Regions from separate parts of the Exiguobacterium sp. U13-1 genome, predicted to be linked through region 2. Evidence: a T-box and tRNA genes for the amino acid it is inferred to sense, from the RefSeq annotation. Region 2 holds a T-box; the other holds one or more tRNA genes.

Region 1 (9,876 bases), 1.0 Mb from region 2:
GATGCGGAGTCCCGTAGGGACGTAGGTCACGATTTCACACTGCCAAGAAAAGCCTCTAGTGAGGGGGAAGGCGCCAGTACCGTAAACCGACACAGGTAGGCGAGATGAGAATTCTAAGACGCGCGGGATAACTCTCGTTAAGGAACTCGGCAAAATGGTCCCGTAACTTCGGGAGAAGGGACGCTCTACATGAGTAGAGCCGCAGTGAATAGGCCCAAACGACTGTTTAGCAAAAACACAGGTCTCTGCTAAATCGCAAGATGACGTATAGGGGCTGACGCCTGCCCGGTGCTGGAAGGTTAAGGGGATGGGTTAGCGCAAGCGAAGCTTTGAACCGAAGCCCCAGTAAACGGCGGCCGTAACTATAACGGTCCTAAGGTAGCGAAATTCCTTGTCGGGTAAGTTCCGACCCGCACGAAAGGCGTAACGATTTGGGCACTGTCTCAACGAGAGACCCGGTGAAATCATAGTACCTGTGAAGATGCAGGTTACCCGCGACAGGACGGAAAGACCCCATGGAGCTTTACTACAGCCTGATATTGAGGCTTTGTGCATGATGTACAGGATAGGCGGGAGACGTCGAGCCCGGAGCGCCAGCTTCGGAGGAGTCACCCTTGGGATACCGCCCTTCATGCATAGAGTCTCTAACTCGCAGCCGTAATCCGGCTGGAGGACCGTGTCAGGCGGGTAGTTTGACTGGGGCGGTCGCCTCCTAAACAGTAACGGAGGCGCCCAAAGGTTCCCTCAGAATGGTTGGAAATCATTCGTAGAGCGCAAAGGCAGAAGGGAGCTTGACTGCGAGACCTACAAGTCGAGCAGGGACGAAAGTCGGGCTTAGTGATCCGGTGGTTCCGCATGGAAGGGCCATCGCTCAACGGATAAAAGCTACCCTGGGGATAACAGGCTGATCTCCCCCAAGAGTCCACATCGACGGGGAGGTTTGGCACCTCGATGTCGGCTCATCGCATCCTGGGGCTGGAGTAGGTCCCAAGGGTTGGGCTGTTCGCCCATTAAAGCGGTACGCGAGCTGGGTTCAGAACGTCGTGAGACAGTTCGGTCCCTATCCGTCGTGGGCGCAGGAAATTTGAGGAGAGCTGTCCTTAGTACGAGAGGACCGGGATGGACGCACCGCTGGTGTACCAGTTGTTCCGCCAGGAGCATCGCTGGGTAGCTACGTGCGGACGGGATAAATGCTGAAAGCATCTAAGCATGAAGCCCCCTCCAAGATGAGATTTCCCTTTGAGTAATCAAGAAAGACCCCTCAGAGACGATGAGGTAGATAGGTCACGGGTGGAAGCATGGCGACATGTGGAGCTGAGTGATACTAATCGGTCGAGGCCTTGTTCTAGCAGATGCATTGTTGATGACTTCAGTTTTGAGGGCGCGAGCCCGATCGTCTGGTGACGATAGCCAAGTGGTCACACCCGTTCCCATGCCGAACACGGAAGTTAAGCACTTGAACGCCGAAAGTAGTTGGGGGCTTCCCCCTGTGAGGATAGGACGTTGCCAGGCATTTAATTTATTCCGCAATAGCTCAGTGGTAGAGCAACCGGCTGTTAACCGGTAGGTCGTAGGTTCAAATCCTACTTGCGGAGCCAATGGCCCGTTGGTCAAGCGGTTAAGACACCGCCCTTTCACGGCGGTAACACGGGTTCGAATCCCGTACGGGTCACCATTATATTTTTTGTGCCGGTGTAGCTCAGCTGGTAGAGCAACTGACTTGTAATCAGTAGGTCGCGGGTTCGACTCCTGTTGCCGGCACTGTTTTTTCTCAATTGTATAAGTTTCCTAGACAAACTGGGGGGGTAGCGAAGTGGCTAAACGCGGCGGACTGTAAATCCGCTCCCTCGGGTTCGGCGGTTCGAATCCGCCCCCCCCCACCATGTCGAGCCATTAGCTCAGTTGGTAGAGCATCTGACTTTTAATCAGAGGGTCGCAGGTTCGAATCCTGCATGGCTCATTTCTTGCGGAAGTAGTTCAGTGGTAGAATACGACCTTGCCAAGGTCGGGGTCGCGGGTTCGAATCCCGTCTTCCGCTTTTTCTTTTGGGGCCTTAGCTCAGCTGGGAGAGCGCCTGCCTTGCACGCAGGAGGTCAGCGGTTCGATCCCGCTAGGCTCCACCAATTTTATTTAAAGATCTTAAGCGAGTTTCGTTCGTCTTAAGTTTTTTTTATATGAAATGCCAAGCATAACCAGAGTACGTACGCAAGAACACCGTGATTCCCTTCACGGTGTTTTTTTGTATATTCATGCGTTTTTTTGTTGAGTTGAACCACTTGTTTGTTACCGCTTACAATGTATGTAGAAGTGACTATGACATAGGGGGAATATCGTATGAACATCGCGTATATCAGCGTACCGTACCGTTATGGACAAGGAAAGCCGGGCACTGAACACGGACCTGCTGCTGTCGAAAAAGCGGGTCTACTCGCGACACTCGAAGCACGGGGACAAGAAGCAGTACGCTACGGGGAAGCGGCTGTTTTATCCGAGGATGCAGTCCGAGAAGAAGATCCGAAGCTGAAACGTCTTGAAGGCGTCGTCCACACGACGAATGACTTGCATCTAATTGTACGTGATGCGTTATCGGAGCAACGTTTTCCGTTATTAGTCGGTGGCGATCACAGCATGGCGATCGGAACGATTGCAGGGTTACGTCAGACTGTACCACGTCTTGGCGTCATCTGGTTCGATGCACACGGTGATTTGAATACACCGGAAACATCACCGTCTGGTAACATCCACGGTATGCCGCTCGCTGTAGCCCTTGGGGAAGGACATCAGCGTTTAACGGAAGTCGGAGGAACAGATGTCAAGCTGCAACCGGAACATCTCGTCTTCATCGGATTACGTGACGTTGATCCAGGCGAACAAGAGCTGATTGATCGTCTTGGTATTCGTGTCTATGATATGGAAGCGATCCGAACTCGGGGAATGGACGCGATCATGGAAGAAGCGATTGCTTATTTGAAGGAAACGACGGATGCGTTCTATCTTAGCTTCGATATGGACGGTCTCGATCCATCACTCGTCGTCGGTACAGGAACACGTGTCGCTGACGGTATTTTCTTAGACGATGCGAAGACAGTGCTCAAGCATTGCGCAACGGCAGAAGACTTCATTGCAGCTGAATTCGTTGAAGTGAATCCGTTACTTGAAGAAGGAAACGGAACAGCAGAACTTGCGAATGAACTAATCGGAGATCTACTTTTGGCAATGGAAACACATCGCTTAGTAAAATAATGGATAGAACTTGAACTCTTTTCATCGGGGTTCAAGTTTTTTTTGTTACAATTTAAAAGGAGATGAAACATTTATCGGTCGACTTCGTATAAGAGATTGACCGCATAGAGCGGGGGGTATTCAAAGTGGAAGAAACGACACTACGCTTAATTGAGCGAGTGAAACAGGGAGACCGTGATGCATTCGCGGCACTTGTTGATCTATATAAGGAAGGTGCCTTTCTTGTGGCTTTCCGCGTCTTGCGCGATCGAATGGAGGCGGAGGATGCGACACAGGAAGCCTTCATCCGTGTATTTACGAAAATTGATTCGTATAATGCACAATGGAAGTTCCGGACTTGGTTGTACCGAATCGTCACGAACGTATCGATTGACCGATTACGGAAAAAGAAACCTGATTATTCTCTTGATGCTGAGATGTCAGGTACTGAAGGACTGACATTGTATTCACAACTCGAGAGCAAGGACACCTTGCCGGAGGACCAAGTGGTCGATAACGAGCAACGAAACGAAGTCGGGGACGCGATTGCAGCTTTACCAGAAAAATACCGTGTCCCACTCGTCCTGAAATATGTAGAGGATCTTTCGCTAAAGGAAATCAGTGAAATGATCGAATTACCTGTCGCTACTGTCAAAACTAGAATTCATCGTGGACGAGAAGCGCTGAAGAAGCATTTTGCCAAACGATGAGAAGGAGGAACTCACCATGTCACGAGAGCATGTACATGAACGGATCCAGGATTATTTAGATCAAAATCAACCACCTGAGGAATTCGAGCGATTAGAAGCAGAGTTACGAGAAGTAGACGCGATGGACGAGTTCGAAGAGTATCGACTCCTTGATGCTCGACTGCGTCAACTTCCAGCGCCCAAATTATCGGCAGATTTTACATCCCGCGTGCTGGCACAATTGCCCGACCAGGTGGAGACGCCAAGCGCTGCTTTGCTGCACCAACCGCAACCGTCTCGTTTTGGAGGGAAGATGAAGCAGTACCCATTGCTCGCGGCAGCGGCTGTTTTCTTACTCTTGTCGGTCGGTAGCCTTGGTGGTTATATGGCACAAGAAGAACATGACTTATCCTATACGAATGCACCAGGTATCGTCGCTCAAAATGGCGAGGTCGTCGTTCCGAAAGGCGTCACGGTCGATCAAGATCTATATGTCGAAGGTGGGAACGTCCGAATCGAAGGGAAAGTCAATGGCGACGTCATGACCGTTGACGGGAAAGCTTACACGGCGAGTGCTGGTAGCGTGACCGGAGAAATCAAGGAAATTGATCAATTATTCGAACGCGTTTGGTACGGAATCAAGCGTCTATTTCAATAATCAGCTGGGACGAGTCGAACTCGTCCCTTTGTGCTATAATGGAAACTGTTTAAATCAGATGAGTTAGGGGGCACGGTTGGTGAATTACTTCAGCTGGCAACCACTTCAATTTCAATTGTTGAAACTGGGAGAAAACGTACATTGGTACGATTATATTAATGACGTGATTGATATTGCGGTCGTGACGTTCGTCATTTACCGTCTCATGATCATTGTCAAAGGAACAAAAGCAGTCCAGCTCATTAAAGGGATCTCGGTCATTTTGATCAGTTGGTTCTTGAGTGGCTTTTTTGGACTTAAAACATTGCAATTCTTATTGAATCAAATCATCACCTACGGGTTACTGGGGATCATCATCATCTTCCAACCCGAACTAAGGCGTGGACTGGAACACTTAGGACGAACGAGTAAATTCTTCTCACGTAGTGCCATCAGTGATGAAGATGAACAAGTTCGAATCGTCGATGCACTCGTATCGTCTGCTCAGTACATGTCAAAACGTCGTATCGGAGCACTCGTGACGATTGAACGCGAGACAGGACTGAGTGAATACGTGGAGACGGGCATTCCGCTCGGTTCACAAATCACGAGTCAGTTGCTGATCAACTTGTTCATTCCGAATACTCCCTTACATGATGGTGCCGTCATCGTCCAGCAAGGCAAGTTAGCAGCAGCCGCTTGTTACTTACCGCTGTCTGAGAGTGCACATATCTCAAAAGAGCTTGGAACACGTCACCGCGCAGCAATTGGTGTCAGTGAGGTGACGGATAGCGTCACGCTCGTCGTCTCGGAAGAAACGGGTGGTGTCTCACTCGCCATCAATGGACGTCTGTACCGGGAACTCGACGAAGAATCCTTACGGACGAAGTTACTTGAGACGATCGTCAAAGCCGAACCGACGAATACTTCCTTCTTGAACTGGATGGGGGCGAAAAAATAATGTTCGAAAAGTGGTTCAATGAACGCTGGTTTTTACGCATCGTTGCCGTTGCCTTGGCCGTCATGTTGTATTTGATGGTCGCAGGTTCGAATACGACGGGAAAAAGTGATGCCGCTAGTCTATTACCGATCGCAGGACAAGGTTCGACGAAATTTGACGTGCCGGTCACGGTCCAGTATGATGAATCGCAGTGGGTCGCCTATAATATTCCAAATAGTATGGAAGTGACCGTCAAAGGGCCGTCGAGTAGCTTGACGATGCTCCGGCTCGTCCAGGATTTTGGATTATCGATTGATTTGAAAGGACTCGACCCTGGCTATCATCGTGTCCGTGTCACAGCAACCGGCTTCGGAAAAGATGTCGAGGTGACACCGAAACAGGAGACGATTGAAGTTTTCCTCGATAAGAAGATTACAAAGGAAGTACCGGTACAAGTCGCATTACTCAATAAAAACAAAATCGCTGAAGGATATGTCGCTGGAGAAGCGCAACCGAACCAACAAACTGTTGAAGTCACGGGAGGCGCAGAGAAGTTACAGGCGATTTCAGCAATCCAAGTACCGATCGATGTGACCGGTCGAGCAGAGACGTTTAAAGAGACGTTCAATGCTAAAGCGACTGACACGAACGGGAATACGATCAGTGCATCTTATCAACCGGAACAATTAGAAATCACAGTACCGATCTATAAGGAAAGTAAGACGGTACCGATTAATGTGAAGACAAAAGACAACGTCAAAAAAGGGTATACCGTCGTCAAGATTGTTCCCGTCACGACGGAAGCTCGTCTATATGGAACAAAAGAAGAATTAGAGCGCATCGGTTCTGTTGATACGGAAGCGGTCTCGCTCAAAGGATTGACGAAGACGACCGAAAAAACCGTCAAACTCGTCGAACCAGAAAACGCGACGGCGATGGATCCGACACAGGTCACCGTCAATATCGTCGTCGAAAAAGAAAATGCCAATTCGACGACAGAAACCGTCGAGGATCGAGCGGAGAAAACAATTCCAGGTGTGACGGTCACGCTAAATGGATTCGATGAATCAAAGTATACGATTGATTACAATCAAACGATTGATGTCGTCGTCCGCGGGAAAGAATCTGATTTAGCATCGATTGATGCGACGGATATCAAAGCGGTCATCGACGTGACAGGATTAAAAGAAGGAACGCATGGATTGCCGATCTCGTATCAGACATCAAAAGCCTTTGATGTCTTGCGTCCGGATAATATGGATGTCACATTAAAAGCGATTCCCCGGACATCGATTCCGACCAATTAAAACAAATTAGTGAAATGAGGAAATAACACATGGGTAAGTATTTTGGAACTGACGGCGTACGCGGCGTCGCAAACGTAGAATTGACACCGGAACTTGCGTATCGCCTCGGTCGAACAGGTGGTTACGTGTTGACGAAACACGAAAGCACACGACCAAAAGTCTTGATTGGACGCGATACACGTGTATCTGGTCAAATGCTTGAGAATGCACTCATCGCGGGTCTGTTATCAATCGGTGCAGAAGTCATGCGTCTTGGTGTCATCTCGACACCAGGTGTCGCATACCTGACAAAAACGATGGATGCGACAGCCGGAGTCATGATCTCTGCATCGCACAATCCAGTGGAAGATAACGGGATCAAGTTCTTCGGTTCAGACGGCTTTAAGCTCGATGACGCAACAGAACTTGAAATCGAAGCATTACTCGACGAAGCAGAAGATACATTGCCACGTCCAGCCGGAAAAGAACTCGGCTTCGTTCATGATTACTATGAAGGGGCTCAGAAATATCTCCACATGCTTCGTCAGACATCGGATGAAGATTTCTCAGGCATCCATGTTGCGATCGACGGCGCACACGGGGCGACGTCAAGCCTCGCACCACGTCTATTCGGTGACTTGGAAGCGGAAGTATCGACGATCGGTACAACTCCGAACGGACTCAACATCAATGATGGTGTCGGTTCGACACACCCTGAACATCTTGCTGCCTTCGTTAAGGAAAAAGGCGCAGATGTTGGTTTATCGTTTGATGGAGACGGCGACCGCTTGATCGCAGTCGATGAGAACGGTGATATCGTGGATGGCGATAAAATCATGTTCATCTGCGGGAAATACTTGAACGAACTCGGTCGTCTGAAAGACAACACGATCGTTGCGACGGTCATGAGTAACCTCGGTTTCCATAAAACCGTCGAAGAAAACGGGATGACGGCGCTTCAAACAGCGGTCGGTGACCGTTATGTCGTCGAAGAGATGCGTAAGAACGACTATACACTCGGTGGCGAACAGTCTGGTCATATCATCTTCATGGATTACTCAACGACAGGGGACGGCATGTTGTCGGGCGTCCAGTTGTTGCAAATCATGAAAGCGACAGGGAAGAAGTTATCGGAACTCGCAGCTGAGATGCCGATCTTCCCACAACGTCTCGTAAACATCCGTGTTTCAGACAAAAATGGCGCAATGAGCGGTCCTGCCGTGCAAGCGATCATTGCAGAAGTCGAAGCGGAGATGGCGGGGAACGGACGGATTCTCGTCCGTGCGTCAGGAACAGAACCACTCGTTCGTGTCATGGCAGAAGCTCCGACACAAGAAGCGTGTGATGCGTACGTCGAGCGGATCGCGAATGTCGTTCGTGAGAACTACGCGTTACAAGAAAACTAAGCAGCCTGAAGCAGAGCGATTGCTCTGCTTCTTTTTTTACAATTATTTTAGAAAAACAGATTGAGATTTTTACAAAATATAGGGATTATACGTATTGATTAGAAAAATATCGGGAATAGTTACAAATACGTTACCTTTCTTGCTTTTTCACATTAAAGTTCGTATGATGGTGAAGTCGGACAGAAACGGGGTCAGACGGAAACAAGAAGCGCCAGGGCTTTCTTCGTAGGATGAAAGCTGACGAGGTGGAGGTTTATCGAATCATTCGGCGGATGCCTCCCGGTACCAGATCCATACCGTAAATCGTTCTGAAATCGTTCAAGTGATTGGACGGACAAACAGACCGATCGGGATCCTCTCAACAAGAGCCGTTTCCTCTTTAGGGAAATACTTGTAAATGGAGAGATGTAACATGTGCGGAATCGTAGGTATGATCGGACAGGTCAACACGAAGGAAATTTTATTAAAAGGTCTCGAGAAGCTCGAGTACCGCGGCTATGACTCGGCAGGTCTTGCGTTCGTCAACGACGGCGTTCAAGTCCACAAAGAAGTAGGCCGGATTGCTGCGCTACGCGAAGTCGTTCCTGCTGATGCAGACGGCACAGTCGGAATCGGACACACACGCTGGGCGACACACGGTGTCCCAAGCGTACCAAACGCGCACCCGCACCAAAGTGCGTCAGCACGTTTCACACTCGTGCACAACGGCGTCATCGAGAACGATGAGCAGCTAAAAGCAGAATTGAATGTCGATCTCCTCAGCGACACGGATACAGAAGTCATCGTTCAGATGATCGAAAAGAACTTCAACGAGACAGGTGACGTCGCGGAAGCATTCCGTCAAACACTCCGTGTCTTGCACGGTTCGTATGCCCTCGCATTGATCGATGCTGAAAATCCAGACGTCTTATACGTCGCAAAAAACAAATCACCACTTCTCGTTGGTCTCGGTGACGGTACGTTCAACGTCGTCGCATCAGACGCAATGGCAATGTTACAAGTAACGGATCAATTCATCGAGTTGCATGATGGCGAGATGATCATCTTGACGCGTGATAGCGTCACGATCCAAGATCTCGATGGGAACGTCCAAGAGCGTGAAGCGTACACGGCTGAAATCGATGCATCAGACATCGAAAAAGGAACGTACGCGCACTACATGCTCAAAGAGATGGATGAGCAACCAGCGGTCATCCGTAACATCGTTCAAAAATATCAAAACGAAGCAGGCGACATCACACTCGACCAATCGGTCCGTGATCTCGTACTCGGTCGTGACCGTGTCTATATCATCGGTTGCGGAACAAGCTACCATGCTGGTTTGATCGGAAAACAGTTGATCGAACAAATCGCAGGCATCCCGACAGAAGTTCACATCTCTTCTGAGTTCGGATACAACATGCCATTATTGACAGAGAAACCGCTCTTCCTCTTCCTTTCACAATCAGGTGAAACAGCGGATAGCCGTGCCGTTCTCGTCGAAGCGAAGAAACTCGGCCACCCGGCACTGACGATCACGAACGTTCCAGGATCAACATTGTCACGTGAAGCGAACGCAACATTGTTGCTCCACGCAGGTCCAGAAATCGCCGTTGCTTCAACAAAAGCGTATACAGCTCAAATCGCTGTTCTCGCTGTTCTTGCGTTTGACCTTGCTCAAGCGAAAGGGGTTGCCGTCAACTTCGATCTCATGAAG
Region 2 (9,876 bases):
GGCGACAACGGGGAAAGTCAACATGGCTCATGAAGCAATCGACCGCCACGCAGAAGGCGAGCGAGCGAACAAGGATGCGCTGATCTATTTCGATGGAACGACGGAACAACGATTCACATATGCAGATATGAAACGATTGACGAATAAAGCGGCAAACGTATTAGTCGATGCAGGGGTCAAAACGGGTGACCGTATTTTCATCTTCATGCCACGTTCACCGGAATTGTATTTTGCCTTGCTTGGCGCACTGAAAGTAGGCGCAATCGTCGGTCCGTTATTTGAAGCATTCATGGAACAAGCGGTCCGTGATCGCCTGCTTGATTCTGAAGCGAAGTTACTCGTGACGACGAAGGCACTGCTCCCACGTGTTCCAGTTGGGGAACTGGAATCACTTGAAAAGGTAGTACTTGTCGACGAAGATGTCGAAGAATCGGACACATTACTCGATTTCCGCAAAGCGTTCGAGCAAGCATCCGATGTATTCGAACCGGTCTGGTTAGATCGTGAAGACGGATTGATCCTGCACTACACTTCAGGATCGACAGGGAAGCCGAAAGGTGTGCTCCACGTTCAAAATGCGATGATTCAGCACTTAATGACAGGTCGCTGGGTACTTGATCTCCAAGAAGATGATGTCTACTGGTGTACGGCTGACCCGGGGTGGGTCACAGGAACAAGTTACGGTATCTTCGCACCATTCTTGAATGGCGCGACGAACATCGTCGTCGGTGGACGCTTCAATCCGGATTTCTGGTACAGTGTCATCGAGAAGTACAAGGTAACGGTCTGGTATAGCGCACCAACGGCTTTCCGGATGTTGATGGGAGCAGGAGCGGATGTTGCAAATCATCATGATCTCTCAAGTCTTCGTCATGTATTGTCTGTCGGCGAACCGTTGAACCCAGAAGTCATTCGTTGGGGGAAAGAAGCCTTTGATCAACGGATTCATGATACATGGTGGATGACGGAGACAGGCGCGATGATGATTTGTAACTACAAGTCGATGGACATCAAACCGGGATCGATGGGGAAACCGATTCCAGGAACTCAGGCTGCGATCATTGATGATCAAGGAAATGAGTTACCGCCATTCCGAATGGGGAACCTTGCTTTAAAAACACCATGGCCATCGATGATGCGTCAAATTTGGAACAATCCGCAGAAATATGAATCGTATTTCTTTAAAGGATGGTATGTCTCAGGGGATTCTGCCTATATGGATGACGAAGGTTACTTCTGGTTCCAAGGACGTGTCGATGACGTCATCATGACGGCTGGAGAACGGGTTGGTCCGTTTGAAGTCGAAAGTCGTCTCGTCGAGCATCCAGCTGTCGCGGAAGCTGGTGTCATCGGGAAACCAGATCCAGTCCGCGGTGAAATCATCAAGGCATTCATTGCCTTGCGTGATGGTTACGAGCCAACGGATGAGCTAAAACAAGAAATCCAAGCATTCGTTAAAGAGGGGCTTGCTGCTCACGCAGCACCGAGAGAAATCGATTTCCGAGATAAGTTGCCGAAGACACGAAGTGGTAAAATCATGCGCCGTGTTCTGAAAGCGTGGGAGTTGAATCTTGAAACAGGCGATCTGTCGACGATGGAAGATTGAACGAAAAAAGGATGAATCACCGTGACAGGTGATTCATCCTTTTTGTTAGTTTTCAGAAGCAGCATCGTTTTTCTTTTCATCTTGTTTCTTCTGTTGTTCTTGTTGTTTCTTTGCCTCTGCTTCTTTCTTCTTAGCATCAGCTTCTTTTTGCTTAGCGTCCGCTTCCGCTTTCTTTTTTGCCTCTGCTTCAGCTTTTGCCTCTGCTTCGGCTTTTGCCTCTGCTTCGGCTTTTGCCTCTGCTTCGGCTTTTGCTTTTGCGTCGGCAGCACGTTTTGCGTCGTCGGCTGCTTTTTTCTTGGCATCAGCTTCAGCTTTTTCTTTAGCCTGATCTTGTTCTTTTTGTTGCTCTTCTTTCTTCTGTGCGTCCGCTTCTTTTTTCTTTTCTTCTGCTTCTTTCTTTTTCTTCGCTTCGGCTTTTTTCTTTGCTTCTTCCGCTTTTTTCTTCTTATCTTCTTCTTTGAAGCGACCACTGTTTTTAAAGTCGTTTGCTGTTACAGAAGATGGTTGCGTGAAGCGGGCACCGGATTTGAAGTAGCTACTGTTCGCGGCATACGTCGCATTCGCCATTTGTGACCACAGCGTTTGTGTTCGTTGGTAATACGTCGTTGGACCGATGAGCGAGTTGTTCTGATCGTGTCCTGTCCAAACGGCAAGCGTTACACCAGGAGTGGAACCGACAAGGTAAGAGTCTTTAACATCGTTCGTCGTACCTGTCTTACCAGCCCAATCTCCAGGAACGTTTAATCGACTTTTTGCAAACGTTGCTGTACCTTTTGAGAAGACGCCACGCATCATATCAAGCGTCAGGTAAGCTGTTCGTGGTTCATAAATTCGTTTTTTCTTCGGTTTTGCTTTATAGATATCTTTTCCGTCTTTCGTGATTTTCGAAATGACGTATGGTTGCACGAATTCACCATAGTTGGCGAGTGTCGCGTAAGCACCGGCAAGTTCGACAGGTGTGATCTCCATCGTTCCGAGTGCTGCTGAAGGGGCATAACGAATCGCATCCGGTACTTCAACACCCATATCGACGAGTTTTTGAATCGAGTTCGACATGTTCATCTTCTCGTAAATCTTAACGGCAGGTACGTTCAATGAGAGTTCAAGTGCTGTACGAACCGTCACGTTTCCACGATAACGTCCACCTTCGTTCTTGATCGGACGATCGCCTGGTTGACGTGGTACGGTCTGATAGTAGTACTCTTCATCATTGACGGTAGATGCCGGAGTGATTAAACGATTTTCAATCCCGTTCGAATAGACGAGAATTGGTTTTGCCGTTGACCCGATTTGACGTTTCGCTTGGAATGCTCGGTTGAAATCATCGGCTTTTCCATCAAGGTAACGTCCACCAACGAATCCGAGAATACGACCCGTCTCATTCTGAACCATGACCGCAGCTGTCTCTTCTGGATCTTGTTTCGAAACGGTTTTTTTCGTTTTTGGATCCACGACTTGTTTGTACTGCATGCCGCCAGGGAAGTTCCCGTTGTTCTTCGCAGGTTGTTGCATCGATTCATGAATTTTTTTATCTAGCGTCATATGAACTTTGTATCCACCTTGACGGAGTGCAACCAGTGCTTGATCTTGATAGTTTGCCCGGACTTCTGCCAGTTCAGACGGTTTGACTTCGTCTTCTTTCACACCATCTTGTTTCATCAAGTACTTCGTCATGATCTTCGTCGCTTCACGTTCTGCTAAATCATAGACATACGGATACGTGTCACGCGAACGTTTCGACTGTTTCGCGAAGTCTTTCGTGATGTCGTGTTTGATTGCTTTTTCATATTGTTCTTTCGTAATGTTTTTTGCGACATACATTCGCTTCAACACGGTCTTCATCCGATTGACACTTGGCGTCAAGTCCTTTTTGACGACACCGCCCTGTAGATAAGGTGTGTAGTAGTAAGGGTTTTTCGGAATACCAGCGAGGAAAGCTGCTTGTGGTAACGTCAGTTTTTTCGCTGATTTGTTGAAGACCCCTTGGGAGGCAGCTTCGATACCAGCGATGTTACGCCCGAGTGAATTTCGTCCGAATGAGACGACATTCAAATATGCCTGTAAAATTTCATCTTTTGACATCGCATTTTCAAGGCGGAGCGCTAAGATGATCTCTTTTGCTTTCCGTTCGAATGAAACTTCGTTCGTCAGGATTTGGTTTTTAATTAATTGTTGTGTCAGCGTACTTCCGCCGGTGCGTGACGCTGAATTCGTCAATTCTTGTAAGACTGCTCGTAAAGTCGCTTTTGGAACGACTCCATCATGTTGATAAAAATCTACGTCTTCCGTTGATAGAAGCGCATCAATTAAATAAGGGGAGATATTCTTGATATCAACCGGCTGACGTTCTTCATCCGTTGAGATGTTCGTCAGCTTTTCGCCACTTCCCCAATAAATTTGACTTGTCACCGCATAACTGTTCACTTCTTGTTTCATCTCAGTCAAAGGTGGTGCTTTCGTATCTTTGACGAGGGAAGCGAAATATCCTCCAGCCGCTCCGACAGAGAAGCTGCCGATGAGAAGGACTGCTATGATGAGGAATAAAATGATGTTCCACGAAACATCGTATGTGATATTCGACCAGTGCCGAACGGCTTTCGTCCGGGGGTGATTCCAAAACTTGAACCAGTTCTCGCGCATAAATGATCTCCTTTGCATCTTAAACTTAGGTGTAAATTAATATTAAATCACAGATAGACGTATTATACCATAAATCCACCAGTAAAATCGGACTTGACAGCGGATTCGCCTTCGACGTATCATGAAACCATCTTATTTTCATATATTACGTTAAACAGTGATCGGAATACAGTAGTAAGTCACTCCCTGTGACAGAGACCTAGTGGTGCTGCGAACTAGGACACAGTGAACTTACGAATTACGCTTCCGGGAGTTTCTTGAGAAATCAAGCGGTCCGTCCCGTTATCGACGAACCAAGTGGTCCTTTTATGTAAAGGGCAATCAGGGTGGTACCACGGAATTTTCCGTCCCTTCGTCTTAGACGAAGGGACGGTTTTTTATTGTTAAAAGTGAACTTTAGGAGGAGACACAATGACGTTATTAGAGGATTTAGAATTTCGCGGTTTAATTAACCAAATGACGGATGAAGAAGGACTTAAGACATTACTCGAGACACCAACGACGCTATACACGGGTTTCGATCCAACAGCTGATTCATTGCACATCGGGCACTTGTTGCCGATTTTAGTCTTAAAACGATTCCAACAAGCAGGTCACCATGTCGTAGGTCTCGTCGGTGGGGCGACGGGAATGATTGGAGACCCGAGTGGTCGCGCAACGGAACGTTCATTGAACACATCGGATATCGTTGAAGAATTTGCAAACCGGATTAAAGATCAACTGTCGCGTTTCTTACCGCTTGAAGGAGAGAACCCGGTCACGATCGCCAATAACTTGGACTGGACGAAAGACTTGACGATCATCGATTTCTTGCGTGATATCGGAAAACACTTCCCGGTCAGCTACATGCTTGCGAAAGACTCTGTTGACTCACGACTTCAAAACGGAATCTCGTTCACTGAGTTCTCATACATGTTACTTCAATCGTTTGACTTCTTGAAACTTTACGAAGACAAAGGATGCCGCCTTCAAGTCGGAGGAAGTGACCAGTGGGGGAACATCACAGCAGGGATGGAATTGATTCGTCGTGCCGGTCATGAAGAAAAAGCATTCGGTTTGACGGTACCGCTCGTTACAAAAGCAGACGGTCAAAAGTTCGGTAAGACAGCAGGTGGTGCGGTTTGGTTAGATGCTGACAAAACATCACCGTACGAGTTCTACCAGTTCTGGTTCAACGTTGACGATCTTGACGTCATCAAGTTCTTGAAATACTTCACGTTCTTAACGCACGAAGAACTTGATGCGCTCGCAGAAGAAGTTAAAGCAGCACCAGAGAAGCGCGTCGCACAACGTCGTCTCGCAGAAGAGATGACCGTTCTCGTCCATGGTGAAGAAGGTCTGACACAAGCACAACGTATTACGACGGCACTCTTTAGTGGAGATATTAAATCGTTGCAAGTCGAAGATATCGAAGATGCGTTCAAAGGAATGCCACGCTTTACACTCGGTGAAGCGACAAACCTCGTCGACGTTCTCGTTGAGGCGAAGATCAGTCCGTCAAAACGTCAAGCACGTGAAGACGTAACAAACGGTGCGATCTACCTGAACGGAGAACGCGAGCAAGATTTAACGAAAGAAATCACGGAAGCTGATGCAATCGGTCGCTTTACGATCGTACGTCGCGGAAAGAAAAAATACTTCGTCGTCGAGCATGCTTGATGATCAATTAAATAGGGTTAACTCAAAAAAGAATGACTTGTCTTTTCACGCCCTTTCCTCAGGCGAGACACAAGCCAGTTTTCCTGCTTCACTTCAGCAGGAAAGCGGGTCTTGTTTGTCTCTGACAGCGCAAAAATGCGCTTATTCCTGTAGGAGTTGCGTGCAACGAGTCATTCTTCTTTTTACGAGATAAGGGTGGCAGACTCATGATCTGCCACCCTTATCTTTTTATAAATTGACTTATGAGTCAGCCTCGTATTTTTAAGCTGTTCGGAATAAACGGAGTGGTAACAAGCGAACGGCAATCGTCGTGGCGATGACAGCTTTGATTGTATCCCATAGGACAAACGGATAGTTAATCGCAAAAGCATCTTTGAACGATAGATCGAGTACAGCCATTAGACCGAATGTGCCAAGCAGGTAAACTAAACCAAGTCCGAAGACGATCATCCCGATGAAGAGAGGAACGAAGCGGCGCGTTTTTTCTGCAACAAGACCGATGAAGAAACCGGCAATCGGAAAGGCAATCAAGTACCCAACGGTTGGTCCGACGAATGGAGCAAGTCCACCTTTTCCGCCAAGCACCGGTAGACCAGCTGCTGCGAGTAATAAGAAAATCAAGACAGCGAGTCCGCCACGTTTGCCACCAAGGATTGCGCTGACCGTCATGATCGCGAGCATCTGAAGCGTGATCGGAACGGCACCGACAAGTTGAATCTGTGGCAAAGAACTGACGGCTGCGATGATGGCAGCACCAAGGGCAATGAATGTTAAATCTCTTGTTTTCATGAATGAAGTCCTCTTTTCTGTTTGTGTTAACTATTTATATTTAAAGGTTAACACAAGGATGTAAATGACGTCACTCTTTTTTTAAGACCAGGTATACATTTTAGTCATAGGTATAAAAAAAGCACCCACCGAAGTGAGTGCTGGAACAATCGATTAACGTGAGTAGTACTCGACGACGAGTTGTTCTTGGATTTGATCGTTCAATTCAGAACGCTCTGGAAGACGGACGAATGTTCCTTCGAGCTTCTCAGCATCGAAAGTAACGAAGTCTTTAGTTGCTGGAGCAACTTCGAGTGCTTCTTTGATAACGACAAAGTTCTTCGATTTTTCGCGAACTGAGATCGTTTGACCTGGTTTCACGCGGAATGATGGGATATCAACGCGTTGTCCATCAACTTGGATGTGACCGTGGTTGACGAGCTGACGAGCAGCACGACGTGTACGAGCCATACCCATACGGTAAACGACGTTATCAAGACGTGCTTCGAGTAAGAACATGAAGTTCTCACCGTGGATACCAGGCATTTTGCCAGCATCGTTGAAGATACGGTTGAATTGGCGTTCGTTTACTCCGTACATGTGACGAAGTGTTTGCTTCGCTTGAAGTTGAAGACCGTACTCAGATACTTTACGACGGCTGTTACCGTGTTGACCTGGTGCGTAAGGGCGTTTTGCGATTTCTTTTCCTGTTTCAGTAAGTGAGATACCGAGACGACGTGAGAGTTTCCAAGCTGGACCTGTATAGCGAGCCATAATAAGACTCCTCCTTATTGTTCGTTATTATTTGCATAAAAATAATAACGCCATCAAACCCACATTACGCCCATTTCATGATGTGGCACCCTCGCTTGATAGCAAAGTTACACGATGCCCCTCCGGTTATTCACCGAGTCATGAAATGTGATACGTAAGCGATTTGACCGCTATCGTTATCATTTCTGCACTTTTACAAGTATACGGTGTGGACAATCGACTGTCAATCAGAATTACAGATGGCGAAGCAGAGTCGTACAGAATGCTTCTAGACCAGCTTGATCGACTTCGTCAAAACGATTGAATTCTGGGCTGTCGATATCGAGGACACCGATCGTTTGTCCGTCTTTGACGAGTGGAATGACGATTTCTGAATTCGAAGCCGCGTCACATGCGATGTGACCTGGGAACTGATGCACATCTTCGATTCGTTGTGTCGTTTGCTCTGCTGCAGATGTTCCGCAGACACCACGACCGAATGGAATACGGACACATGCTGGAAGTCCTTGGAACGGTCCGAGGACAAGTTGGTTTTGCTCCGTATCCGTCAAATAGAAGCCGACCCAGTTGATACGGTCGAGGAACTGGTTGAGCAACGCGCTCGCATTCGATAAGTTCGCAACTTGATTGTCTTCTCCCATTAATAACGCATCAAGTTGTTTTGAGAGCATGTCATATTGTTTCGTCCGGTCACCTTCATATGTCTTTGTTTCGAACATAATAAAAATTCCTCCCATGAAAAGCATATTTTTTTTAGTTTAACGAGTTTTTGCGTAGCTGACAAACAATTGATTTTTGGAAAAAGGATTCAAAACAGCGGAAGAAATCAGGAAAAGCCCTTGTAAATCTATGCAAAACGGTTGCGCTATACTATTATAAGGATAAGATTATTGCGATTTAGAGAAAATCTAAAGTCGTAGGACAGAGTGGAGGTCGTGACAAATGTGGGCATGGGTGATCGGAGTCATCGTCATCGTATTACTCGTCATGCTATTTAGCATGATCAGTCGAAAAAAATACTACGCGAAAATCGATGAACTTGATATGCGCAAACAAGGCATCGTCAGTGCATCGATTCCAAAGGAGTTGCAGGACTTAAAGCAACTACCGATGGCGGGTGAGACGGAGACGAAGTTCAGCTCCTGGCATCAAGCGTGGGAAGAGTTATTAACGGTCCACGTCGCCCAAATCGATGAGACCCTTTACCGGGCGGAGGAAGCGCTCGATAAATATCGGTTCATCGCCGTCAAGAATGACCTCGAAGTAACGGAACAATTGATTGCGGAACTCGAAGGATTGATCGATGAGATGCTCGTCGAGATGTCGACGTTCAAAACGAATCAATCGGTTCTAGCCGAACTGAAAGCGCAAGGGGAAGCCGATTCAGGGCAAGTTCGGAAATCATTATTGATTCAAGCGAATTCATTTGGTCCGGCGCTTGCGCGTCTGGAAGAACGAAGTGAACAGATCGACGCGCACTGGAATGAGATGTGTCAGTACGAAGCTTCAGGTGAAGTGACGAAGGCGTATGAAACAAGCTTGTTACTCGAGCAAGAAGTAGCAACGACGCGTCAACTCGTCGAACTCGTACCGAAACAATGGAAGATTCTCGCTCATGAATTGCGTCAACGGATTGATCAGCTTGGAGCGGGCTATAAGGAGATGTCGTTAGATGGGTACCCACTTGAACCACTCGGTCTCCAATCCGAGATCAAACGGTTCGAGGAACAACGTCTGAGCCTCTCTGAGAAAATCGAAATGCTAGAAGTCGACGGGTTGGAAGAGGCGATTCAACAGTTATCGGCCGATGTTGATCAAATGTATGATACATTCCGTCGTGAGGTCGATGCGCGTCATCAAGTGAAAAAAGAAAATCAATTCTTGAAACAAAAAGCGCTACGGATGCGTGAACGGATTCATCAATTGGCACAAGAATTCAGCATCTTACGTGAAAAATATGAAATCTCAGCAGATTTAGGGATTCATTATGAGACGATCCAGCGTGACGAAGAGCTACTGTTTGAAGCTGCAAAAGATCTCGATGAGTCGATTGCCGGAAAAATCATTCCGTTCAGTATGCTCGAAGATCAGATGCGCGATGCGATTCGCCTCGAAGAACAGTTGATGATTCAGTACGAACGCTTTACGGTCGAACTCCAGGCACTTCGAAAAGAAGAGACGGAAGTTCGCGAACGAATCGTCGAATGGCGTCATCAGCTGTCGCAGACACGTCTCCGTCTGAAACGACTCGGATTACCGAACTTACCGGCTGAGGTGGAAGAAGCGCTCCGAAATGCGAATCGTTCACTGCAGACGCTTGAAACACGGCTCGAAGAGTTACCGTTTAACGTTCGATCGATCGTCGCACAAAGTCAAGACGTCCAAGAAACGTTTAAACATGTGCAAGAACGGTTAGATACATTAGTGTT

What was found. The T-box of region 2 lies ahead of tyrS (tyrosine--tRNA ligase). A T-box ahead of a tRNA ligase gene usually reads a tRNA of that ligase, here a tRNA-Tyr.
Region 1: it encodes a tRNA-Tyr, which carries the amino acid that the T-box ahead of tyrS (tyrosine--tRNA ligase) is inferred to sense. The anticodon was not compared.

Annotation. Positions count from the first base shown of each region.
Region 1 covers NZ_CP015731.1:577,544-587,419, forward strand. Annotated here, with positions in the region: rRNA gene ESP131_RS03085 (23S ribosomal RNA) at 1-1,348, shown strand, start outside; rRNA gene rrf (5S ribosomal RNA) at 1,397-1,512, shown strand; tRNA gene ESP131_RS03095 (tRNA-Asn) at 1,524-1,598, shown strand; tRNA gene ESP131_RS03100 (tRNA-Glu) at 1,601-1,675, shown strand; tRNA gene ESP131_RS03105 (tRNA-Thr) at 1,689-1,761, shown strand; tRNA gene ESP131_RS03110 (tRNA-Tyr) at 1,800-1,883, shown strand; tRNA gene ESP131_RS03115 (tRNA-Lys) at 1,888-1,960, shown strand; tRNA gene ESP131_RS03120 (tRNA-Gly) at 1,967-2,038, shown strand; tRNA gene ESP131_RS03125 (tRNA-Ala) at 2,048-2,123, shown strand; gene rocF (arginase) at 2,335-3,243, shown strand; gene sigW (RNA polymerase sigma factor SigW) at 3,369-3,932, shown strand; gene ESP131_RS03140 (anti-sigma factor) at 3,949-4,569, shown strand; gene cdaA (diadenylate cyclase CdaA) at 4,649-5,509, shown strand; gene ESP131_RS03150 (CdaR family protein) at 5,509-6,795, shown strand; gene glmM (phosphoglucosamine mutase) at 6,825-8,180, shown strand; gene glmS (glutamine--fructose-6-phosphate transaminase (isomerizing)) at 8,593-9,876, shown strand, end outside.
Region 2 covers NZ_CP015731.1:2,788,367-2,798,242, reverse strand. Annotated here, with positions in the region: gene acsA (acetate--CoA ligase) at 1-1,606, shown strand, start outside; gene ESP131_RS14505 (transglycosylase domain-containing protein) at 1,652-4,246, opposite strand; T-box leader at 4,395-4,601, shown strand; gene tyrS (tyrosine--tRNA ligase) at 4,658-5,905, shown strand; gene ESP131_RS14495 (biotin transporter BioY) at 6,167-6,694, opposite strand; gene rpsD (30S ribosomal protein S4) at 6,848-7,447, opposite strand; gene ESP131_RS14485 (GAF domain-containing protein) at 7,681-8,166, opposite strand; gene ezrA (septation ring formation regulator EzrA) at 8,390-9,876, shown strand, end outside.